DNA from 3 places in the Arthrobacter sp. Cza30 genome. Region 1 is predicted to be linked to each of the others. Evidence: riboswitches for the same ligand, from Rfam matches in the RefSeq annotation. Region 1 holds a riboswitch; each other region holds the start of a gene.
The links. Region 1 has a riboswitch for S-adenosylmethionine ahead of AC5RVZ_RS23510 (bifunctional o-acetylhomoserine/o-acetylserine sulfhydrylase). Riboswitches for the same ligand answer to the same signal wherever they lie in the genome.

Region 1 (16,920 bases):
GGCTGCTGGTTGCCGCGGTTCGATTCCTGCCCGCGGTCCTGCTGGCCCCGCTCGCGGCCCGCCGCCCGGGTCCCGGATTCCTGTCCCCGTTTGGCGGCCCCGGCCACCGCGCGGGTGACGTCTTCGATGTCCATGCCCAGCCAGCCGGCGAGTTCACGCGAGTAGCCGGGTCGCATGGCGGGGTCCCTGATCTCGGCAACCACCGGTGCAGCGGCACGCAGGGCCTGGACCCTTCCTTCAACTGTGTCCAGGTTGAACTTCTTCAAGGTGGCCTTGATCGCGAACTCGAACAGCGGACGGCGGGAGCTGATCAACTCGCGCACCGCACCCTCGCCGTGGCTCAAACGCAGGTCGCACGGATCCGCGCCGCTCGGCTCGACGGCTACGTAGGTCTGGGCGACGAAGCGCTGGTCTTCCTCGAAGGCCCGCAGCGCGGCCTTTTGGCCCGCCTCGTCGCCGTCGAAGGTGAAGATGACCTCGCCGCCGGTCCCGTCGTCGGAGAGCAGGCGCCGCGCAATCTTGATGTGGTCGGTGCCGAAGGATGTGCCGCACGTCGCCACGGCCGTCCGGATGCCCGAAAGGTGGCACGCCATTACGTCCGTGTAGCCCTCCACGACCACCAGTTGGCGGTTGCGGGCGATGTCCCGTTTGGCTAGGTCGATGCCGTACAGGACCTGCGACTTCTTGTAGAGCGCCGTCTCCGGCGTATTGAGGTATTTGGGCCCCTGATCGTCCTCGAAGAGCTTGCGGGCACCAAATCCTATGGTCGCGCCGGTCAGGTCGCGGATGGGCCAGATGAGCCGGCCGCGGAAACGGTCATAGATCCGGCTGTTCCTGCCGTCGGAGCCGTCCGATCCGCCGGAGAACATGCCGGTCATGCGCAACTCGTCCTGGGTGAAGCCGCGGCCGGTCAGGTGCTTGAGCAGGCCGTCCCAGCCCTGCGGGGCATAGCCCACGGCGAACTGTTCCGCGGCGGCCTGGTCGAAGCCACGTCCGGAGAGAAACTCCCGAGCCGTCGCGGCACCCGGGCTCTGGAGCTGCTCCCGGAAGAACTCCGCGGCAACCTTGTGTGCGTCCAGCAGCCGCTGCCGCTTGCCCACGTCCTCCCGGCGGGGGCCGGTGCCGCCGTCTTCGTACCGGAGCGTGTAATTGATCCGGTGGGCGAGTTTCTCCACGGTCTCGCTGAACGTGGTGTGATCCATCTTCTGCACGAAGGAGATGACGTCGCCGCCCTCGCCGCAGCCGAAGCAATGGTAGGTGCCCACCTGCGGACGGACGTGGAACGACGGCGACCGCTCGTCATGGAAGGGGCACAGGCCCTTGAATGAACCGATGCCGGCCGACTTCAACGTGACGTAGCCGTCGATGACTTCCTTGATGTCGGTACGCTGGCGGACTTCATCGATGTCTTCACGCTTAATGAGTCCGGCCATAGTCCCATGGTATGCAGCCGTGCCAAATCGACGGCGGAACCGCCGGCGGCTTGTGCAGGAGGCGCCGCGCGCAGCCGCCTGTGGAGGGAAGCTGCGGGGCCCGCAACCTCACAGGAGGGTGCGGTGGGACCCCATCAGGCGTTCGTGCAGCGCCAGGGCGGAGACATCGGTGAGCGAGGCGATCTGGTCAATGACCACGCGAAGGCGGCCGCCGTCGTCGTCCGCATCCCGCCAATCCGAGGCGAAGGGTTCCTCCAGATGCTTCTCCCCCGTGGCATGGAGCTCGCTGACCAGGTCGTGCAGGATCTCCTGCTGGTGTTCGTAGACCGGCTGGCGCAGGTCCGCGGTCATCACGAATGTGGTGGCCAGGCCCTTCATCACGGCGATCTCGGTGGCGGTTTCCTGCGGCACCACCAGCTCCGCTCCGTAGCGGGTCAGCTGCTGCGGGCCGTAGATGGAGCGGGTGGCTTCCATCGCGCTTGAGCAGAAGCGGCCGATCAGCTGGCTGGTCATGTCTTTCAGCGCGGCCATTGCCTTGCGGCTGCCGTCGGCCTCGCGCACCCAGACGCCGGAGCGCTCCAGCCGGATGAGCGCCTCGTCCACTTCCTGGGCGTCACTGGAGGGCAGGTACCACTGCTGGGTGTAGCCGATGACCCTGCTGCGGGTGTCGGCGCTGTCCAGCCACTTGAGCTGGATGCGTCCGGCCACGATGGCGTCTTCGACGTCGTGCACGGAGTAGGAGATGTCGTCGGCGAGGTCCATCACCTGGGCCTCCAGGCAGGACCGGCGCTCCGCGGCGCCTTCGCGCAGCCAGTTGAACACGGGAAGGTCGTCTTCGTAGGCGCCGAACTTGCTGGTGCGCTTGCCGTGGATCACCGGCGCGTCGTCGGCGGACCACGGGTATTTGCAGGCCGCGTCCAGGCTGGCCCGGGTCAGGTTCAGCCCGGCCGGCGATCCGTCCGGGCGCAGGATCTTGGGCTCCAGCCGGGTCAGCAGCCGAAGTGTCTGGGCGTTGCCTTCGAAACCGCCGATGGCGTGGGCCGCGGCGTTCAGCGCGGTCTCCCCGTTGTGGCCGAACGGGGGATGGCCCAGGTCGTGGGACAGGCAGGCGGCATCCACCACGTCCGGGTCGCAGCCCAGGGTACGACCCAGTTCGCGGCCGACCTGCGCCACCTCCAGGCTGTGCGTCAGCCGCGTCCGCACGAAGTCGTCCGTGTCCGGGGACACCACCTGGGTCTTGGCGCCCAGCCGCCGCAGGGCCGACGAGTGCAGGACCCGGGCCCGGTCGCGTTCGAACTGCGTGCGGTAGGTGCTCTTCGGCTCCTCCGTGTACCAGCGCTCCTGGTCGAACTCCGTGTAGCCCGGCGTGGGCGGGGCCGGGCGCCCGGTGCGTACCTCAGCCACCGGAGACGTCCAGTTCAGCGGCGGCGATCATGGCCTTGTGATCCGCGTTCAGCTCCCGGCTGGACAGCCAGCCGTCGGGCAGCGCCGTGCGTTTGGGCGAACCGGCCCGGCCGCGCGGGCCTTCGGCGTCCGCCCCAGGGTAGGGAGCGTCGGCATCCAGTTCGGCCAGCAGTTCGCGCAGCACCCCGAGGGTAGGCACCTGGGCCAGCGCGGCACGCAGCTCTCCGCCCACCGAGTATCCCTTGAAGTACCAGGCCACGTGCTTGCGGATATCCCGCAGGGCCTTGCCCTCGTCCTCGAAGTAATCCACCAGCAGCTCGGCATGCCGGTAGAAGCTGTCCGCGACGTCCTTCAACCCGGGGCGGAAGCGCCTGTCGGTTCCTTCGAAGGCGGCCTGCAGGTCACCGAACAGCCACGGCCGGCCTTGGCAACCACGGCCGACGACGACGCCGTCCACTCCCGTTTGGTGCACCATCCGCACCGCATCCTCGGCGCTCCAGATGTCTCCGTTGCCCAGCACCGGGATGTCCGGCAGGGCTTCCCGCAGTTCGGCGATCGCGTTCCAGTCGGCCTTGCCCGAGTAGAACTGGCTGGCAGTGCGGCCGTGCAGTGCCACGGCCGCAACCCCGGCGTCGCGGGCGATCTTGCCGGCCTCGATGAAGGTCAGGTGCTCGTCGTCGATTCCCTTGCGCATTTTGATGGTCAGCGGCACGTCGCCCTTGGCGGCCTCGCGGGTCGCGGCCTGGATGATCGCGGTAAACAGTTCGGTTTTCCAGGGCAGCGCCGAGCCGCCGCCGCGGCGGGTGACCTTCGGCACCGGGCAGCCGAAGTTCAGGTCGATGTGGTCGGCGCGGTCTTCCTCCACCAGCAGCCGGACGGCGGCGCCGACGGTCTTGGGATCCACGCCGTAGAGCTGGACGGACCGCACGTCCTCGTCCTCATCGTGCGAGATGATCCGCATGGACTCCCGGTTGCGTTCGACCAGCGCGCGGGACGTGACCATTTCCGCCACATACAGGCCGCCGCCGTACTGGCGGCAGAGCCGGCGGAACGCCTTGTTGGTGATGCCGGCCATGGGTGCCAGCACCACCGGGGTGTCGACGGTTATCGGGCCGAGTTTGAGCGGCGGAAGCTCGAGCTTGGCGGCCGATTCGGGGGCAGCGGTAAGTGTCACCCCACCATTCTCTCAAAACCGGGCAAATCCGTCCGCCGGCACCCCCGCCTGTGGACTTACGGCCCGGTCCGCTTCGCCGCCGTCCCTCCCAGCCGCCGGGGTTTGTTCGCGTCCGCGGGACAGCCCGGCCGCGCGCCGGCCGCCAGGCGCGCAGCAAGCCGTCAGGCGCGCAGCAGGCCGCCCGCCATCCGGCGGCCCTCAGGCGCGCAGCAAGCCGCCGAGGGCGCTGTCCGTGAAGTGTTCGAGCAGGTCCTGCGGGTCCCGGTATACCTCTGCCGCGCCGGCGTGGAGCAGGGTCGCAGCGGGGGTCCCGCCGCATTCGAGGCCGATGCACGGGATCCCGAGGTCTCCCGCTGCCTGGACATCCCACACGGCGTCGCCCACGAAAACGGTGTCTGCGGGCTGCAGGCCCGCCGCGTCCAGGGCCGCTTGCAGGATGTCCGGCGCCGGCTTGCTGTTCTCCGCGTCCGCGGAGCTGGTGGCGGCGGTGATGGACCCGTCGGCGTCGATCACGCGGCGCAGCACTTCCAGCTCCGTTCCCTCGGCGGAAGAGGCCAGCACGACGGCGAAACCCTCCTCGGCGGACCGGCGCACGAGCTCACGGGCACCGTCGAAGCGGCGCAGGGCCGGCCAAAAGGTGGAGAAGACGGTTCCGTGGGCGGCCTTGAGGTCCTCGTCCCGGGACTGGTCGCGGTCCTCGTCGAGCAGCTGCGCGATGAGCCTGCCGCCGCCCATTCCCACGCAACGGTGGATGGCTGCCATCGGGACGTCGAGACCCGCCTGCCGGAAGGCCTGCCACCAGGCCAGCACGTGCAGGTAGTTCGAGTCCACCAGCGTCCCGTCCACGTCAAACAGCACGCCCTTCATGAGCACTCCTCCCGACGACGGTGATGGTTCTTTCGGCACCTGCGCGGGCGCGGCGCCACTGTGTGCAGTCTAGCCGCTCGGGTCGCCGGGCCTGCCGTGGCCGGCCGGGGCTTCCGCCCCGGGGTCCCGCACCCCGGCGTCGGCGGCCGCGGCGGCCGCTCCGGGCCCCCGTACCCCCGCGTCAGCATCCGCTGCGGCTCCGGCCATGAGGTGCCGGGGGCCTGACCGCTCCCCCGCCGCCGCCGGGCCGCGGATGCCGGTGGCCTTGACCACCAGCACCGCGATCAACGTGGTGATCGGGATAGCCAGGACCAGGCCGATGGATCCGACCAGGGTGCGCACAATCTCCTCGGCCAGTTCCCCGCTGGTCAACGTGGCGAACAGCGGCCGGTCGTGCAGCGACACCAGGATCAGTACCGGAAGGGACGCGCCGGCGTAGGCGAAGGCAATGGTGTAGACGGTGGAGGCGATGTGGTCCCGTCCCACGCGCATGGCCCCGGTGAACAGGCGCCTGGCAGAGGCACCGGGAGCCAGTTCGTACATCTCCCACACCGCGGAGGACTGGGTGATGGTGACATCGTTGAGCACGCCCAGGCCGGAGATGATCAGCCCGCACATGATCAGCCCGGAGACGGAGAGGCTGCCGCCCAGGTTGATCAGCTGGTAGGTGTAGTCGTCGTCCACGCCGGTCAGGTAGGCGGCGTCGGTGGCCCAGGCCGCCAGCAGGGCGGTCACGCCGAGGCCGAACAGGGTGCCCAGCAACGCGGTGGACGTGCGGGCCGAGAATCCGTGCGCGAAGTAGAGCACCCCCACCATGATGACGACCGAGCCGATCAGCGCCAGCAGCAGCGGCGGCTTGCCTTCCATGAGGCCCGGCAGGATGAACTGCGCCAGGACCAGGAAACCGCCCGCCAGCCCCAGCATCGCGCGGAAGCCGCGCCAGCGGGCCACGGCCACCACGACCAGGGCGTAGAGCACGGCCAGCAGCACCATGGGGACGCTGCGCACGAAGTCCACGAAGACGTAGGCCCCCTCCTGCCCGCCCATGACGCCGGAAAGATTCAGGTAGCGGATGGTGTCGCCGGCCTCGACGCCGCGCGAGGCCGCGATCTCCGGCGTGATCTCCACGGGCAGCGGTGAGCCGCCGGCGTCGGGCTGGGTGTAGGCGACCAGGCACTCCTGCGCCTCCATGCCGGCGTCCACCGCCGCCTGCGAGGTGGGGCAGTCTTCCAGCTCCACCCGCTGCACGGTGCCGACGTCGAAGGTCACCCCGGGCGCCGCGGCATAGGGATCGGGGACGTTGGCTCCTGCTCCGTCCCCGGAGGGCCAGAGCAGGATCATGCCCACCAGGGTCAGGACGGTGACCGGCAGCAGGATGGCCGCCAGGAGCAGGTTGGCTCGCCGCCGGGCGGCGAGGGCGGCGGCTCCGGGCGTGGAGGTTCCGTGACTGTGGCTGTGCCCCATCCGTCAGTCGCTGACGATGGAGGTTTCCGGACCCAACTGGCGCGCGAGACCGGAGTCCAGCAGCGGCTGCAGGACGGCCAGCACTGCAGTCATCGAGTCGTCCACCTCCAGCTGCACCGGGTACTGCGCCACCAGCATGGCCAGCAGCGCCCGCACCGCGGCCTGGGCGTCCTCGGCCGGCAGCGCGGTGTCGTATCCCATCAGCACGTCGGCCGGGGCATCCGTGCGCTCGTGCGTGTAGCTGACGGCGAAGGCCTGGATGGTTCCGCCGTCGGACTTGGGCGCGCTGCGCAGCACCACCGCGCCGCCGGCCCCCGCGCTCTCGCTGAGCAGCATCTGCTGGGCACGTCCCACGGTCATGTCCGCCCGGTCCCACACGTGCACCGAGTTGTAGAAGTCGGCCACGGCCCGGGTCAGTTCCACCGACCCGGTGGCTGCCTCCTCCAGCTGCGGACCGGTCTCCCCGAGGTCCGGCAGCGGCAGCGCGCCGGGCGAGACCAGCACCACGCGCGAACTCTGGATCTGGGCCAGGCCGGCGGCCCGGGCGAAGGCGGCGCCGGGGGTGTCCGGCTCCACCTTCGCCCGCAGCTTCCGCACGCCCGACGGCGCGTGCTCGGCCTCGGCGCGGAGCCGTGCCAGCAGGTCACGGGCAACCCCGGCGCCGCGGTGGTCGCGGGCAACCTCGACGTACACCCACAGCCGGTCCGGATGCAGGCTGGTCTCGTAGACCGTGCCGGCGGCAACGGCTATCCCCTGGTCCTCGGCCACGATGCACCGCGACCACGGCTGGTCGGCGGACGGGCGGAGCATGGCACGGAAGTGACCGGCCTGGCCGGTTTCCGGGTCGCCCCAGATCTCCAGCAGGGCCAGGTCATCGTCCTCGCGCCAGTCACGGTAGGTCAGCTGGGCCATGGTTCTCCTTTAGGGGGGTGCGCTGCCCTGGTCGGGCGGCCGGACGGTTGCCGCAGCGGCCGCGGACGCACGGTCCGCGGCCGGGTCAGGCTCCGATCAGGCGGGCTGCCAGATATCCTTCGACCTTGTCCAGGGAGACCCGTTCCTGCGCCATCGAGTCGCGTTCACGGATGGTCACCGCCTGGTCCTCGAGCGTGTCGAAGTCCACCGTGATGCAGAACGGCGTGCCGATCTCGTCCTGGCGGCGGTAGCGGCGGCCGATGGCACCGGCGTCGTCGAAGTCGATGTTCCAGGTCTTGCGCAGCGCCTCCCCCAGCTCCTTGGCCTTGGGCGAGAGGTCCTCGTTGCGGGACAGCGGCAGCACGGCGGCCTTGACCGGGGCCAAGCGCGGGTCCAGCCGCAGCACCGTGCGCTTGTCCACGCCGCCCTTGGCGTTCGGCGCCTCGTCCTCGGTATAAGCGTCCACCAAAAAGGCCATGAAGGACCGCGTGAGCCCGGCGGCCGGCTCGATCACGTACGGGGTGTAGCGCTCGTTGGTGGCCTGGTTGAAGTAGCTCAGGTCGGTGCCGGAATGCTTGGAGTGGGTGGACAGGTCAAAGTCCGTCCGGTTGGCGATGCCTTCCAGCTCGCCCCACTCCGAGCCCTGGAAGCCGAAGCGGTATTCGACGTCGGTGGTGCCCTTGGAGTAATGGCTCAGCTTGTCCAGCGGGTGCTCGAAGAGGCGGAGGTTGTCGCGTTTGATGCCCAGGTCCACGTACCACTGCAGCCGGGCGTCGATCCAGTACCGGTGCCACTCTTCGTCCGTCCCGGGCTCCACGAAGAATTCCATCTCCATCTGCTCGAACTCGCGGGTGCGGAAGATGAAGTTGCCCGGGGTGATCTCATTGCGGAAGCTCTTGCCGATCTGGCCGATGCCAAACGGCGGCTTCTTCCGCGAGGTGGTCAGGACATTGTTGAAGTTCACGAAGATGCCCTGCGCGGTCTCCGGGCGCAGGTAGTGCATGCCTTCTTCCTGGGCGACCGGGCCCAGGAAGGTCTTGAGCAGGCCGGAGAATTCCTGGGGTTCGGTCCACTCGCCCTTGGTGCCGCAGTTGACGCAGGCGACGTCCTTCAGCCCGTTTTCCGGGGCGCGGCCCTTTTTCTCCTCGTACTCTTCTTCGAGGTGGTCGGCGCGGTAGCGCTTGTGACAGTTGAGGCACTCCACCAGCGGGTCGGAAAAGACGTCCACGTGGCCGGACGCTTCCCAGACCTGGCGCGGCAGAATGACCGACGAATCCAGTCCGACCACGTCGTCGCGGCCGCGGACCATCGTCTGCCACCACTGGCGCTTGATGTTTTCCTTCAGCTCGACGCCGAGCGGCCCGTAGTCCCATGCGGAGCGGGATCCACCGTAAATCTCACCAGCCTGGAACACGAAGCCGCGGCGCTTGGCCAGCGAAATGATCGAATCGAGGGCTGATTTGGCTGCTGCCATGAGGTGGTTCTCCGTATCTCTCCAGGGCCGCTGGGTGCGGTCCGAGGGTTGTCATGGCACAGATCCGCCCGGCTGCTGCAGGTACGGATCGGCGCATAGCGAAGCTACAACGTTAGCCTACCGAAAACGGGAACCCGAACCCGAACCGCGCGGATCCATCGGCAGGCATCAGGCATGATGGTTCCATGGCTTCCGACGAAATGCATGACGTGCCGATCCGCGACGAAATGATCCGGCTGGGCCAGCTGCTGAAGCTGGCCAACCTGGCCGACGACGGGATCCAGGCCAAGGAGTTCGTCGAGAACGGACTGGTCCAGGTCAACGGCGACATCGAAACGCGCCGCGGCCGGCAGCTGCACGCCGGGGATACGGTCAGCTGCAACGGCCACACGGTGCGGGTCAGCCGCGGCTGACCCGCACGGGGCCGTTTGCTACTTCCCCTGCAGCACCTTGTAGGTCAGGAACTCCTTCACATGCGCCAGTTCCTGGGCGTTGATGCCGTGGCCGATGCCGGGGTAGAGGACCTTGGTCAGGTCCACATGCTCGTTCGTCCAGGCGTGGGTGAACTCGATCTTGTCCGGGGTGATGACCTGGTCCGCCTGGTCCCGGCCCCAGAAGAGCGGGGGTTGGATCGCCTTGACCGCATCGTCGCGGAAGAAATCGTTGCCCGCTGCCGGCACGGCGAATCCGGACAGGCCGACCACTGCGGCAATTTCCTCCGGGCGGTGCCGCAGCACCGAGGTGGCTACCGCCATGCCCATGGAAAAGCCCAGCACCGAAACGCTGCTGTGCTGGTCCTTGACTCCGTCCAGCCAGGACACCACGTCACTGACGGCCTTCGTGACCTTGTCCACGGAAAAGTCCGGCTCGTGCATCAGGGGGAACCAGGTAAAGCCGGGTCCCATCGCCACCGGCGCGCGCACCGCCGCCACGGTGAATTCCTCCGGCAGCCCGGGCACCAGGCCCATCAGGTCCTGCTCGTGGGATCCGTAGCCGTGGAAGAGCACCAGCAGGGGCGTCCCCGCCCGCTCCTGTTCGGGTTTGGACCAGGCAACGACGGGCTGATAAGCAGTTTCAGTCATGCGTTCCATGATGGCACAAAAAGACCATTGCTTGAAAGTTAAAGCTTCTTAAGGTGTCGGATCTCCCAACCCCGGGCAGCGGCCCGGTGCTCGGAACCCTGCCGCTGCGGGCTACCCGGCCCCGCCGCTCCGTTCGAGGTGCGCCGTCAGCTCGGCGACGAACCGCTTGCTTCGATGTGCGCCGTCAGCTCGGCGACGAACCGTTCCGGATACTCCACGTGCGGCGAATGTCCGCAGTTTTCGAGCAGCACCTCGGTGAAGCGCCCGCCGTTGGCCGCATACTTTTCCAGCACCGCCCGGGTCTGCGCGACCATCGGCTGCAGCGGGGCCGCGTCCTCCCCCGGCCAGCCGGGCACCAGGCCGGCCTTTCCGAGGCAGTTCAGGTCGAAGAATGAAGCATCGGAGACGATCGCATCGCTGTCGCCGTGGATCCAGAGGATGTCCGGCTTGTCTGCCAGGTCGAAAATGCCGCTGGCGTCGAAGACCCCCGGCGCCATCGTGTTCAGCACCCCCCTGCGTCCGGGAGCGAAGCCGGGCCAGTTCGGCGAGGGGACGGAATCGCCCGGATAGTTGTCGGGGCCGGTCTTGGTGCTGAGCATCGATTCGACCCAAATGCGTTCGTAGGGCGATTGGAACCCGGCGTGCACATAGGTCGAGCGGTACACCGACAGCGGCGAGGCAGGCGCGTCGTCACTGGTGTCCCCGGCTTGCAACCGCGCCACGAAGTCGGGGTTGGCTCCCCCGCCACCGGTGCCGGCGTCATCCTCGGTGAGCCTCCGTCCCTCCGGTCCCGCCGTCCCGCCGAACCCGTACGGCGAGACCGGAGCCTGCAGCGTCAGGCTGCGGACCGGACGCTCCAGCGCGTATTGCATCGCCACGCCGCCGCCCATGCTCCAGCCGACCAGGTGCAAGGGGCCCAGTTGCAGGGTGTCCAACGTGGCCTGAAGGTCGTCGGAAAAGTCACGCAGCCCGCGGCCGGCGTCCACCGGCGCCGGGTCCGTGCGGCCGAAACCCCGCAGGTCCACCGCGAGCACGCGGTAGTCGGCCGGCAGCGCCTGCATCGCCTCCTGCCAGAACAGCGCGGAGGAAACATTCCCATGCACCAAAACCACCGGGATGCCGTCGGGCCGGTCGCCGTCGCGCTCGAGGATGTTCACCGTCAGCCGCTCCGTCGGCACGCGCCGCGCCACGATTCCCGCCAGCAATTCCATCTCAGCTCCTCGAGGTCGAGGCGGCCGCCGTTGGCCGCGTCAAGCACACAGTAGCGGGGAAATCGGGCGCTGACCATTACTTTCTGAAACGTGATTCAGGTATTAGGTCACGCCTGCCTGTGCGTCCCCCGCGGCTTCTTGGGACAATGTACCTGTGAGTAACTTGTCCCTTTCCGAAACACAAGCGTCCGTCGCCGCGGCCCGCCATCCCTGGAGCCGTTTCGTGGCCCTGGGTGATTCGTTCACTGAAGGCATCGGCGACCCGGACCCCGGGAGCCCGGGCGGACACCGCGGATGGGCCGACCGCGTGGCCGAGGAACTCGCCCGCGGCCACCATGACTTCGCCTATGCCAACCTCGCGATCCGCGGCCGTCTGCTGCAGCAGATCATCGATGAACAGGTCGAACCGGCCCTGGCCCTGCAGCCGGACCTCATCTCGATCTGCGCGGGCGGCAATGATGTGATCCGGCCGGGAGGCGACCCGGACGCCTTGGCCGAGAAGTTCGATCGCGCCGTCACGCGGCTGGCAGCGTCGGGAGCCACCATCGTCCTGTTTACCGCGCCCGACATCGGCGATACGCCCGTCATCGGCAGTGTCCGCGGCAAGGCCGCCATCTACAACGAGAACCTGCGCACGGTGGCGGCCCGCCATAACGCCGTCGTGGCCGACATGTGGGCGCTGCGCCAGCTGAAGGCACCGCAGATGTGGGCACCGGACAGGCTGCATTTCTCCCCGCTGGGGCACCACACCATCGCCGCCATGGTCCTGGACGCCCTCAACGTGGAGCATTCGCTGCAGCCCGAGGCGCCCAAACCGCTGCCGCCCAAGAACTGGCGCACCGCCCGCACCGAGGACCTGGTGTGGGCACGCCAGCACCTGGTCCCGTGGGTCCTGCGCCGGGTCCGTCAACAGTCCTCCGGCGACGGGATCCTGCCCAAGCGGCCGGCCGCCGACCCCTTCTTCGGTCCGGGCATGCCTCCCGGCGCCGCCGGGTAACAGGAGCAGCCGGTGCGGCAGCCGAGTCCCCAGGAGATCCGCCGTCACCGGCTGCGGGCACAGCGGCTGTGGGACAGCCCCGGGGACGACGCCGCCGCCGCCTTGCGCTGGCTGCTAGCCTTCCAGTCCCAGGAATATGCCTATGCCCGCTGGTCGCTGGCCCAGCGCTGCGGCGGACCTGCACGGGACAACGCTGCGGAGGTGGATGCGGCGATCGTCGGCGGGCGCATCCTGCGCACGCATGTCCTGCGGCCCACCTGGCACTTTGTGGCCGCCGAGGACCTGCGCTGGCTGATGCTGCTCTCCGGCCCCCGCCTCAAGGCAGGGAACAAGGGCCGGGACCGGCAGCTGGGCCTGGATGAGGCAACGGTGGCGCGCAGCAACGACGTGCTGGCCGCGGCCGTCGCCGGAGGCCGGCACCTGACCCGGGACGAGCTCGCCGCCCGGCTCGCCCAAGCGGCGCTGCTCAAGGACGACGGCGCGAGGCTGAACGGAGCGACGCTGCGCGGGCAGCGGCTGGGGCATCTGGTGTTCCATGCCGAAATGGACCGGGTGCTGGTGAACGGGCCTCCGCGGACGGCCGCGTCCGGCGCCGTGCAGCAGACGTACGCGGCCTTCGACGAGCGGGTGCCGCCGCTGGGCGCGGACTTCGACCGCGACGCGGCGCTGGCCCAACTGACCGGGCGCTACTTCACCAGCCGCGGACCGGCGACCTTAAAGGACTGTTCCGACTGGTCCAAACTGCCCCAGGCGGACCTGAAGCGCGGCCTCGAATCCGGGGGCGGTGACGGACTGGAACGGTTCGAAACCGAGGGGCAACAGCTCTGGTACTCCCCCGCCGCCGGGACGATCGGCGGCGTCGCTGCGGCGGACGACGGACACCCGCGGGCTGACCTGATCCAGTGTTACGACGAATACGTCATGGGTTACACCAAGACCCGCGGCTACCTGGGCGGCAGTGCGCCGGCGGCGTTGGGCGGCGAGGTGCCGATCCACGTGCTGCTGCTGGACGGACGGATGGCCGGCAACTGGAGACACGTCCTCCGGCCCGGCTCCGCCGAGCTGCGGCTCAAACCGCAGCGGGTCTTCACCGAGCCTGAGCGGCAGGCCGTGGGCGTCGCGGTGGAGCGCTACGCGGCCTTCCTGCGGCGGCCGGTATCGCTCTACCTGGCCTGACCGCTCCGCTCTACCTGCTAGGGCGCAGCGGTGGGACTCCGCGCGGACGGCGCGCACCGGCGTCGTACTCGGGCCGCCGACACGCAGGCGGGAGGTCAGGCGGGCGCGAAGAACGCGTCGGTCAGGGCCTCGTGCAGCTGGTGGATATCGGTCAGGAAACCGTCGTGGCCCAGCGGCGTTTCGATGGTGTGGACCTTGACTGCCCCGGGCAACGCCTCGGCCAGCTGCCGCGACTGTTCCGGGAAGTACAGGCGATCGGAATCCACCGCGGCGACGAAGAACTGCGTGTCGGTGAGGCCGCCCAGCGACTGCTCCAGCGAGCCCCGGCCCCGGGCAACGTCGTGGCTGATGAGGGCCTCGGTGAGCAGGATGTAGCTGTTGGCGTCGAAGCGCGCGACGAGCTTGTCCGCCTGGTAATCTAGGTAGCTCTCCACGGCATAGCGGCCACGGGCGGACGGCGTGATGCCGCCGTACGGCTGCTCCTCCGCCTGCGGCTTGCGGCTGAACCTGTACTCCAGCTCCGGCTCCGAGCGGTAGTTGATGTGCGCGATGCGCCGGGCGATACCCAGACCCGCCTCGGGCGCGGGACCCCCGTAATAGTCGCCGCCGGCGAAGTGCGGGTCCAGCCGGATGGCCGCGACCTGCGCCTGCGCGAAGGCAATCTGCTCGGCGGTGCTCGCGGCGCCGCACGACAGGACGGCGCACCGGGCGGTGCGCTCCGGGAACGTCGCCGCCCATTCAAGCGCGCGGGCGCCGCCCATCGACCCGCCGAGCACCGTGTGCCAGCGCCGGATGCCCAGCGCGTCGGCCAGCCGTGCCTCGGCCCGGACCGAATCGCGGATCGTGACGAACGGGAAGCGTGACCCCCACGGCGTCCCGTCCGGCGCCGGCGACGAGGGACCGGTGGAACCGTAGCAGCCGCCAATCATGTTGGCGGCCACTACGAAATAGCGCTCCGTGTCGATCGTGGCACCGGGGCCCACGAGATCATCCCACCAGCCGTCCTCGTCGGAGTAGCCGCGTGCCACATGCGTACTGCCGGTCAGGGCGTGCTGAATCAGGACGGCGTTGGACGCGTCCGCATTCAAGGTGCCCCAGGTTTCAAAGCCGAGGACCACCTCGGGCAGATAGCCGCCGGCTTCCAACTCCAGCGCACCAACCGGCATCCGGCGCAGGATGCCGTCGGTCGCCTGTTCCACCAGTTCCTGCGGTTGCACTATCGTCACGCTGCGCTCTACCTGCTTGCCTAGTCGTCCGCGCCCTTGGCGGCGCGGAAACCGGCCTCCAGGTCGGCAATGATGTCGTTGACGTTCTCGATGCCCACCGACAGGCGGACCAGACCGTCGGTCACCCCGGCCGCGACCCGCTCCGCGGCCGAGAGCTGGGCATGGGTGGTCGACGCCGGGTGGATCACCAGCGAGCGCACATCGCCCAGGTTGGCCACGTGCGAGTGCAGTTCAAGGCCGTCCACAAAGCGCTTGCCGGCCTCGATGCCGCCCTTGATTTCGAACGCGACGATGGCGCCGGTCCCCTTCGGGCCGTACTTGCGGCCGCGCTCGTACCAGGGGCTGGAGGGCAGGCCGAGGTATGCGACGGAGGCAACGTCGTCGTGCTCTTCCAGGAATTCGGCCACCTTCTGCGCGTTGGCCACATGCCGCTCCACGCGCAGGCTCAGCGTCTCCAGCCCCTGGGCAATCAGGAACGCATTGAACGGCGAGATGGCGGACCCCAGGTCGCGCAGCAACTGCACCCGGGCCTTGAGGATGTAGGCCAGGTTGGCGCCCAAAGCGCCGTTGACGCCGAGGTCGCGGGCGAAGACCAGCCCGTTGTAGGTGTCGTCCGGCGTGTTAAACCCGGGGAACTTCTCCGGGTCGGCGGCGAAATCGAACGTTCCGGCATCAACGATCACGCCGCCGATCGCCGTCCCGTGGCCGCCGAGGTACTTGGTGGCCGAGTGGAGCACGATGTCGGCCCCCCACTCGATCGGGCGGATCAGGTACGGGGTAGACAAGGTGTTGTCCACGATCAGCGGCACGCCGTTTTCGTGGGCTATGGCGCTGACCGACTCCAGGTCCAGCACGTCCTGGCGCGGGTTGGAAACGACCTCGCCGAAGAACGCCTTGGTATTCGGCTTGACGGCATCGCGCCACTGCTGCAGGTTGTCCGGATCCTCGACGAAGGTGACCTCGATGCCGAACTTGGGCAGCGTGGTGCGCAGCAGGTTGTAGGTGCCGCCGTACAGGCTGGGGCTGGCCACGATATGGTCGCCGGCCTCGGCCAGGTTGAGGATAGAGAACGTCGACGCGGCCTGGCCCGAAGCAAGCAGCAGGGCGCCGACGCCGCCCTCCAGGTTGGCGATCCGGGTCTCGACCGCTTCCTGGGTGGGATTGCCGATCCTGGTGTAGATGGGCGCCAGTTCGGACAGGGCGAACCGGTCGGCCGCGCTCTGCGCGCTGGGGAACACGAACGAGGTGGTCTGGTAGATCGGCAGTGCGCGGGCGCCCGTGGCGGCGTCCGGCTCCTGCCCTGCGTGGATCTGACGGGTTTCAAAGGACCAATCGGCATTGGACATGGTGCAACTCCTTCACTGGAAGGGGCCATCCGGGATCCGGCCGTGCCGGCATGTCTGTCCCGGGTGTGACCCGCGCTTGCGCACCGCCTTGTGGCGGCTGCCTGGTCTTCACCCGGGGCACCCCACCGCGGTTGGAGGGTTGCCGGCCAGCAAACCGGGGTTTTGCGCTGGCACTCATGACCTGCCTCCAGTCTCCGCAGACAGGCCGGCGGCCGCAACAATATGACACCTTATGACTGGGCACCCAGCTCCGGGCGGTCTGTCCGACCGTCCGCACGTCAAGCTGCCGGGGCGTGTCGGGCACGGCGGAATTGCTGCCGGGAACGGCGCGCCTTGCACGAGCCGCAAGCTGAGTGACTTAGGTCACCCTAAGTCGAGAGCGGGTTCACAAAGTGCCAAGATAATGCCATGCGCTTCGACCATGTTTCTTATGCTGCTGAACCCGACGGTCTGGCTGCCACCTCAGAGCGGATCGCCCAAGCCCTGGGCATCGACGCCGTCAAGGGCGGGGTTCACCCTCGCTTCGGCACCCGCAATATGATCTTCCCCCTCACCGGCCACCATTACCTGGAGGTGGTGGAGGTGCTCGACCACCCCGCTTCCGACAAAGCCCCCTTTGGCCAGGCAGTGCGGGCGCGGTCGGAAGCCGGCGGCGGCTGGATGGGCTGGTGCGTGGCGGTCGACGACCTGACCCCGTTCGAAGAACGGCTGGGCCGCCACGCGGTTCCCGGCAACCGCAAGTTCCCGGATGGGCAGGAACTGAGCTGGCAGCAGATCGGGATCAAGGGCCTCATCGCCGACCCGCAGGTGCCCTACATGTTGCGCTGGGATGACGGCACCGAATCGCTGCACCCGTCCAACGCCCGCCCCGCCACGGTCAAGCTGATCGGCCTGACCATCGCCGGCTCTTCCGACCGGGTGGCGGACTGGCTGGGCACCCCGGTCGACGGCCTGCTGGACGACGTCAAGGTCGCATGGTCGGCGCCGAACGGTACGCCGGGCATCCTGTCCGTCCGCTTCGAAACCGCCAACGGGATCGTCGAACTGTAAGTCCTTGCGGCATCGCTCCGTTTCGGGCGTCCGCTCCACTTTATAGAAGGAGCAGACGCCCGAAACGGAGCTTTTGAGTGGTCAAGCCCTCCAGATCGTCCTGC
Region 2 (3,462 bases), on a different contig from region 1:
GCGGCGCACCGGCGTCGTTGTTTAGCTGGTTCTGCTGCTGCCCACGCTTAGTCGACCAGCGCGTTCTGCAGGCGGAAGCCGGCGGCGCGGTGGTTCTCCGGTAGCTTGTCGCCGCGGCCGAAGAGCTTGTTGCGCAGGGTCCCCGGCGCGTACTCCGTGGGGTAGGCTCCCAGCTTCTGCAGCTCCGGCACGACGTATTCCACGATGTCCTCGAAGGTGCCCGGGGTGATCGCGTAGGCCAGGTTGAACCCGTCCACGTCGGTCTCGTCGACCCACTCCATTAGCTTGGCGGCCACCTCACCGCCGGAACCGACGGTGATCGGGCCGAAGCCGCCGACGCCGACCCATTCGGCCAGCTGGCGGATGGTCCACGGCTTGCCGCTGTCGCCGGAAGCCTTCTGGAAGGTCTCCACCGAGGACTGGATGGCATTGGACTTCACGTTTTCGCCGATCACGTCGTCCGGGCCGTAGGTGGAGAGGTCAACGCCCATCCAGCCGGAGATCAGCGCCAGCGCGCCGTTGATGTCCGCGTAGGACTTGTAGTCCTCGAACTTGGCCTGCGCGGTGGCGGTGTCCGGTCCGGTCACAACGGTCTGCATCGCGTAGATGCGTACGTCGTAGCGGTCGCGGCCCGCCGCTTCCACGGCGTCGCGGATCTTCTTCACCGACGCCGCGAGCATCTCCTTGGTCGGGCAGGTCACGAACACCGCCTCGGCGTTCCCGGCGGCGAACTCGGTGCCGCGCTTGGAGGCCCCGGCCTGGAAGATGACCGGGGTGCGCTGCGGGCTCGGCTCGGTGATCGCGATGCCGGGAACCTTGAAGTACTTGCCCTCGTGCCGGATCTCGTGGACCTTGGCCGGGTCGGTGAAGACGCCGGTCTCGACGTCCTTGACCACGGCGTCGTCCTCCCACGAGCCCTCGAGCAGCTTGTAGATGACCTCGAGGTATTCGTCCGCGTGGTTGTAGCGCTCGTCGTGCTCCAGCTGGTCTTCTTGGCCCATGTTGCGCGCCGCCGAGGGCAGGTAACCGGTGACCACGTTCCAGCCGACCCGCCCGTTGGTCAGGTGGTCCAGCGTGGCCAGGCGGCGGGCGAACGGGTACGGGTGCTCGTAGGCGGTGCCGGCGGTGACGCCGAAGCCGAGGTTCTCGGTCACCGCGGCCATCGCCGAGACCAGCATGAACGGATCATTCACCGGGACCTGGGTGCCGGCGCGCAGCGTGGTCTCGTTGGAGGACCCGAAGACGTCGTAGGTGCCGAGCACGTCGGCGATGAACAGGCCGTCGAAGAGGCCCTTTTCCAGCACCTTGGCCAGGTGGGTCCAGTAGCCGATGGTGTTGTAGTTGGCGGACTTGTCCTGCGGGTGGCGCCACAGTCCGGGCGACTGGTGGCCCACGCAGTTCATGTCGAAGGCGTTGAAACGAATCTGGCGCCGGGGGTTGGGCTGCGGGTTTACGGTCATGTCAGGCTCCTTTTCTGATGAGAAGAGCCCGCGCCGGTCCTCCGTTGGGCATGCGAGTGCCCAACGGAAGACCAACGAGAGATCGAGCTTCTCCATCGGTCCTGGCGGTAGCACCTTCCTCAGGGAGGGGGTTGCTGCGGCGTCAACAAGCCAGGTCTCTCGGCCGCTCTGGATGGGTACCCCTCCATTGGACACCCGGGGGCGTCCCGGAGGGAAATGTTCGCCGTCACGCGAGGTAAGAATTACGGCGCGTGACGCCGGGTAAAAATTACGACGCCGGGGCGGAGCCGGCTTTGGCCTGCGGCCGCTTCCATCCCGCCACCGCTCCCGCCCCTAGGCAGACAAGAATCAGGACGACGACGGCGATGGCCAGCGGCACACTGTTGCCGACCAGGGTGGGGAGGTTCTGCAGGATCAGGCCCAGGATTCCCAACAGCCCGATCAGTCCGAGCGCCGGGGCGACGGAGCGCTTCCAGTCGCGGGCCGGCGCACCCTTTCTCCGGAAGAAGACCAGCACCGCGATGCTTGTGAGCGTCATCAGCACCACCACGCCCAGGGAAGCGAAACCGGCAAACCAGGTGTAGAACTGCACGATCGGGTCCCAGCCGGCGACGGCGGCTGTCAGCAGGAACAGGGCAACCACTCCGGTCGAAGCGGCCGAGGCCAGATGTGGCGAGTGGTGCCGGGTGTGCGTGCCGGCCAGCTTGGCGGGGAAAATGCCTTGTCCGGCGATCTGGAAGAAATAGCGTGAGCTGATGTTGTGCAGGGACAGGATGCAGGCGAACAGGCTGCTGGCCAGCAGTACCTGGATGACGTGGCTGCCCGCGGTGCCGAGGTAGAGCGCCGTAGTCTCCGAGAGCAAGGTGCCGGGCGCGTCCGTGGCCTTTTGGACGATGCCCTCGTCGCCCCACACGCTGATCAGCAGCCAGCTGGAGAGCGCGTAGAAGCCGCCCACCACGATGAGGGCTACATAGGTGGCGCGCGGGATCGTCTTGTCCGGGTCGCGTGCCTCGTCGCGGAACACGGCGGTCGCCTCGAAGCCAATGAAACTCAGGATGGCGAACAACAGCGCGATGCCGGGCGCCCCGGACAGCACGGTGGACGGGGTGACGAACCCGGTGGACAGGCCCTCCCGACCGCCGCCGCCAAAAATTACGGCAGCGTCAAGGACCAGCACGATCAGCACCTCGGCGACCAGCAGTACCCCCAGCACCTTGCCGGAGAGCTCGATGTTCCGGTGGCCCAGCCAGGCGACGGCGGCCAGGGCGGCAGCGGCCCATGCCCACCATGGCAGTGCCGGCCCGCCGTAGGCGCGGACCACTTCGTCGACGGCCGGCGCCAGCAGGCCGTAGACGCCGGCTTCCAGCGCGAGGTAGGAGAGCAGAGCCACGAAGGCCGCCCCCAGGCCCGCCCTGCGGCCGAGGCCTTTGTCGACGTAGCTGAAGAACGCGCCGGCCGTTGGCACGTGCGGTGTCATGGTGGTGAAGCCGACGGCAAACAACAGCAGGATGGCCATGGCCAGCAGGTAGATGAAGGGAAGGCCAGCGCCGTTGCCGCTGACGATGGCCAGAGGGACGGTTCCGCCGATGACGCCCAGTGGCGACGCGGCGGCCAGCACGATGAGCACGATGCTGGCGACGCCCAGCCGGCCGGAGAGCCGCGGAACGCCGGTCGCGCCGGCCACAGCCTCGGGCTTTGCGAGGGTCGGGTTATTGGTGGATACGGACATTGTGGCCTCTTCCTAGACGGCCGCGGAACGGGCGGCGGGGCTGACTGACTGGCGTTCGGCGTCGGCGTTGGCCTCGCCAATCGTCCAGACGAAGGGGGGTTCGGTGGCGTTGACTTCCCAGTCGCCGACGATCCGGGACTTATAGATAAACGGGTTGTGCGTCGCCACGGTGCGGGCGTTGCGCCAGTGCCGGTCCAGCGCCTTGTCTGTGCTGGTCGAGGAGGCACCGAGCGCATTGAAGAGGGCGCCCGCGGCGTCCGGGACCAAGGCGCT
Region 3 (3,462 bases), on a different contig from region 1:
TAGAGCGAAATCGGTTGGACGTCGCCGAGCAGGTAGTTGGCGCCGACCTCGACCTTCTTGTAGTCGACCGGGTCGTGCAGCGTGTGGGTGCGGATGTTGCGCCAGAAGATGTCCAGCCCGACCTCGGTTTTCGCGGAGGACGAGCCAGTGGTCTCGAAGATGCGGTTCGCCACGTCCACACCCACCTCGGTGGACACAACCTTGAGCCGCGCAATCTCGAGCGCGATGTCCGCCCGGGCTTCCGCGCTCAGCTGCGCGCCGGCGGCAATAACAGCGTCGAACCTGGCGTTCGTTCGGTCGGCCAGGGCTTCCACCGCGGCAACCCGCGAGACCAGCTCGCCGTAAACCCGCTGTGTCAGCGGATCCTGGGCATAGGTCTCCTGCGTGCTGAGGAACCAGGAGTTCCGGCGCGCCAGCGTGATCCGGCGCCCGCGGTCCAGCGCCCCCTGCGCGATGCCCAGGTAGAGGTTGCCGAAGGCCAGCTGGATGTAGGGGGTGACCAGCGTCGAGAAAGGCTCCTCCCCTACCTCGCCGATGATGTCCGCGGCGGTGACCTGCACGCCGTCGTACTTCACCGAACCACTGGCCGAGAGCCGCTGGCCGAGCGCATCCCAGTCCCCGAGGTATCCGATCCCCGTCCGGTCATGCTCCAGCGCGAGGGCCAGGAACTTGCCCTGCTGCAGTCCGGCCGCGATCACGGCGTTGACCAGGATGACGTCGCCGACGGAGGCGCCGGTGGAGAAGTGCTTGGTGCCATTCAGCCGGTAGCCGTCGCCGTCGGGAACCAGTTCTAAATTCGGGTCCACCGGGTTCACGGAGTCGCCCCAGGACCAGCGTCCCCGTGCGGAGCGGCGGAGCAGGCGCTCCTGCACCTGCGGATCACCGTAGAAGACGACCGCGCCCTGATTGGCGTAGTGGTAACCGAGTATTTGCGCGATCGACGCGTCGGTGCGGGCCAGGATGCGCACGGCGTGCAGCGCGCTTTCCCAGTGCCCGCCCTCGCCGCCCCATGCGGCCGGGATGATCAGGTTGAGCAGCCCGGAGTTGCGCAGCAGTTCCACCTCGGCGTGTGGGTCGGCGTTGCGGCGGTCGCGCTCCAGCACGTCCGGCGCCAGCGCGGCGGCAACGCCTTCGGCTATCTGCTGCCAGTGGGCCAGTTCCTCGGCGGTGGCCTGTCCGGTCCACGGGGATCGGCGGGTCTGCGGGTTGTTTTCGGTCACGACGGCGGTCATGTCGGCTCCTCAAGGCGGGGCTCCCGCAGGGCCGCGGCGCAGCAACCGTCACGGTTGGGGACGCAGCCCGGAGGGGGCCGTACTTGCCGGGCACGGTGTTGTGCGCGGCCGGATCCTCATCTGGGGCACCCCGCTACGGGAGAGGGTTGCCGCCCAACCAGCCAGAGCTTGTCGTTGGGACTCTTGATCTCGGAGTCGAGTATGCCGGGGCCGATCCGGCGCACGGAAGCACGTGACAGGCCGTGACGTTCCGCGGCGCAATGTTACGGGCGCCCGACCTAGAGGCCGAGGCGCGGGGCCTCGATGGCTGGGCAGGTATCCATGACGACGTCCAGGCCCGCCGCCCTGGCCCGTTCCGCGGCGGCTTCGTCGACCACGCCCAGTTGGAGCCACACCGCCTTGGCACCGATTTCGATAGCCTGGTCCACCACCGGGCCCACCTTCTGCGAGTTCACGAAGCAGTCCACCACGTCGATCTCGCCGGGAATGTCCCCGAGCTTTTGGTAACCGGTCAGACCGAGGACGTCGTCGCCCTGCAGGTTGACGGGGACGACTTCCATGTCCAGTTGGTCCATCAGGTACCGGGAGATGCGCATGGCCACCCGGTGCGGGTTCGTGGACAGGCCGACGACGGCCCAGCGGCCCGGCGTGCTCAGCAGCCGGTAGACGACCTCGGGGTCATTTTGGTGTGCCATGGCGCCACCCTACCTGCGACTCTTCGGCACCGGAACCGCCCGCACACCCCGCATCACCGAGAGGCGGATAAACCCCTCCCCCGGCAGCCCGGGCCATCCGGGCAGCCGGTGACTAGCCAGCCAACTGCCCGGTGGCAGGCGTTCCAGCCGCGCCGGAAGCCGAGTCCGCCTGCTCGGAGATCCAACGTCCCACCAGCTCCAGCAGTTCAGCGTCCACGGGCTCGCGGATCTGGCGCTTGTAGTCGGAGAGGGTCGGAGCCTTCGGGTCGCGGCGCAGCAGGTGTGACAGGTCCTCGATTTTCCTCGTGGTCACCGGGCCGGGAACGGTCGCCGCGATGATGTCCAGGTCGGCCGGGTCCACCTGCACGTCCTTGGCCCCCGTGACAGCCAGCACCGGCATGTGCAAGCGCTCCAAGTTCGGAACGGGGTCGAAGTCGAGGAACTCCCGGTGCCAGAGCGCGTTGATCTTTCGGCCCTGCATGCGCACCACGTCCTCGGTGGTGGTGCGAAGTTTTTCCACCGATTTCGCCTGCATCTTGACCAGGTCCTGGCGTAAGAGCTTCAGCAGCAAGCGCGGGAAGGCGGGCAGCGAGTCGCTGATCTGGGCTGTCTGCCATCTGCCTGTCTCGAAGCCCGTCTGTGCCGAGGCCGAAAGCAGCACAGCCCCATCCACCCGTGTGCCGGGATCTGCCGCCAGGGCCGCCGCGTGGTAGCTACCTTCGCTGTGGCCGACCAGGAACACCGGCACGCCCGCGGCCTTCTGGTCGGCCATCCAGCGGAGGGCGGCTGCGGCGTCGTCGGTGTTCTGACGGAAACCGGCCGCCCAGAAGATTCCTTCCGAGGCGCCGGTACCGCGCTTGTCGTAGCGCAGAGACGCGATTCCGTGGCCGGCAAGCGCCGTCGCCAGGTCACGGCTGATGCCCAACGGCATCCGTTTGTGATCGGCATTGCGGTCGATCGGGCCCGAGCCGGGCAGGATCAGCGCGGCGCCGCGGACCGTTCCGGCCGGTTCGGCCCAGGTTCCCGCCAACTGAACGGTCCCGGACGGAAAGCTGACCACTTCTTCGGTGAACGCCTGACCGGCGGGCAGGCCGGCGGCGGCACGGATCCGGGCCGCAACATCCTCGGCGTCGGGAAGCGACACAACCACCCGGGCGTACTTTTGCCCGTCCAGGTCAAGCTGCACTGCCGGGGTGCCGCGGCGGGCTACGGCGAGGGTCCTGCCGCGGCCGCGCCAGGTTCCCACCCGGGTCCGTCCCGGGATCGCAAGCCCGGGAGCCCGCAGGCCGTGGACGCCGTCGAACGCGTCCGAGAGCACCCGCACGGAGGTCACCGCAGACAAGGGGAATCGCTGCTCGCCGAGCAGCCCCGCGATTTTCTCGAACCGGTCCAGCTCCAGCACAACCTCCTTGTTCCCCACCACTATCGCCGCCACTGCGCCTCCCTTCGGTCGTTTATTGCTCGTGTCTTGGTCGTTTTGGCCGCGGCTTGCCTGCCGGACAGTACGATTATTATCAGTTGTGGGAACAATGTCA

Region 2: it holds a riboswitch for S-adenosylmethionine, as region 1 does, so the genes downstream of both, AC5RVZ_RS31260 (LLM class flavin-dependent oxidoreductase) here and AC5RVZ_RS23510 (bifunctional o-acetylhomoserine/o-acetylserine sulfhydrylase) in region 1, are expected to answer to the same signal.
Region 3: it holds a riboswitch for S-adenosylmethionine, as region 1 does, so the genes downstream of both, AC5RVZ_RS31245 (acyl-CoA dehydrogenase family protein) here and AC5RVZ_RS23510 (bifunctional o-acetylhomoserine/o-acetylserine sulfhydrylase) in region 1, are expected to answer to the same signal.

The regions. Positions count from the first base shown of each region.
Region 1 covers NZ_JBNHGA010000007.1:128,660-145,579, forward strand. The annotation lists gene dnaG (DNA primase) at 1-1,433, opposite strand, end outside; gene AC5RVZ_RS23450 (deoxyguanosinetriphosphate triphosphohydrolase) at 1,542-2,837, opposite strand; gene dusB (tRNA dihydrouridine synthase DusB) at 2,830-4,011, opposite strand; gene AC5RVZ_RS23460 (HAD family hydrolase) at 4,210-4,878, opposite strand; gene AC5RVZ_RS23465 (YibE/F family protein) at 4,948-6,342, opposite strand; gene AC5RVZ_RS23470 (GNAT family N-acetyltransferase) at 6,346-7,254, opposite strand; gene AC5RVZ_RS23475 (glycine--tRNA ligase) at 7,340-8,728, opposite strand; gene AC5RVZ_RS23480 (RNA-binding S4 domain-containing protein) at 8,914-9,141, shown strand; gene AC5RVZ_RS23485 (alpha/beta hydrolase) at 9,160-9,810, opposite strand; gene AC5RVZ_RS23490 (alpha/beta fold hydrolase) at 9,957-11,021, opposite strand; gene AC5RVZ_RS23495 (SGNH/GDSL hydrolase family protein) at 11,185-12,018, shown strand; gene AC5RVZ_RS23500 (winged helix DNA-binding domain-containing protein) at 12,031-13,194, shown strand; gene metX (homoserine O-acetyltransferase MetX) at 13,290-14,360, opposite strand; gene AC5RVZ_RS23510 (bifunctional o-acetylhomoserine/o-acetylserine sulfhydrylase) at 14,441-15,766, opposite strand; SAM riboswitch class IV at 15,834-15,948, opposite strand; gene AC5RVZ_RS23515 (VOC family protein) at 16,175-16,816, shown strand.
Region 2 covers NZ_JBNHGA010000014.1:74,777-78,238, reverse strand. The annotation lists gene AC5RVZ_RS31260 (LLM class flavin-dependent oxidoreductase) at 48-1,460, opposite strand; SAM riboswitch class I at 1,550-1,639, opposite strand; gene AC5RVZ_RS31255 (APC family permease) at 1,729-3,189, opposite strand; gene AC5RVZ_RS31250 (acyl-CoA dehydrogenase family protein) at 3,202-3,462, opposite strand, start outside.
Region 3 covers NZ_JBNHGA010000014.1:70,083-73,544, reverse strand. The annotation lists gene AC5RVZ_RS31245 (acyl-CoA dehydrogenase family protein) at 1-1,232, opposite strand, end outside; SAM riboswitch class IV at 1,307-1,421, opposite strand; gene AC5RVZ_RS31240 (CoA-binding protein) at 1,511-1,927, opposite strand; gene AC5RVZ_RS31235 (alpha/beta hydrolase) at 2,040-3,362, opposite strand.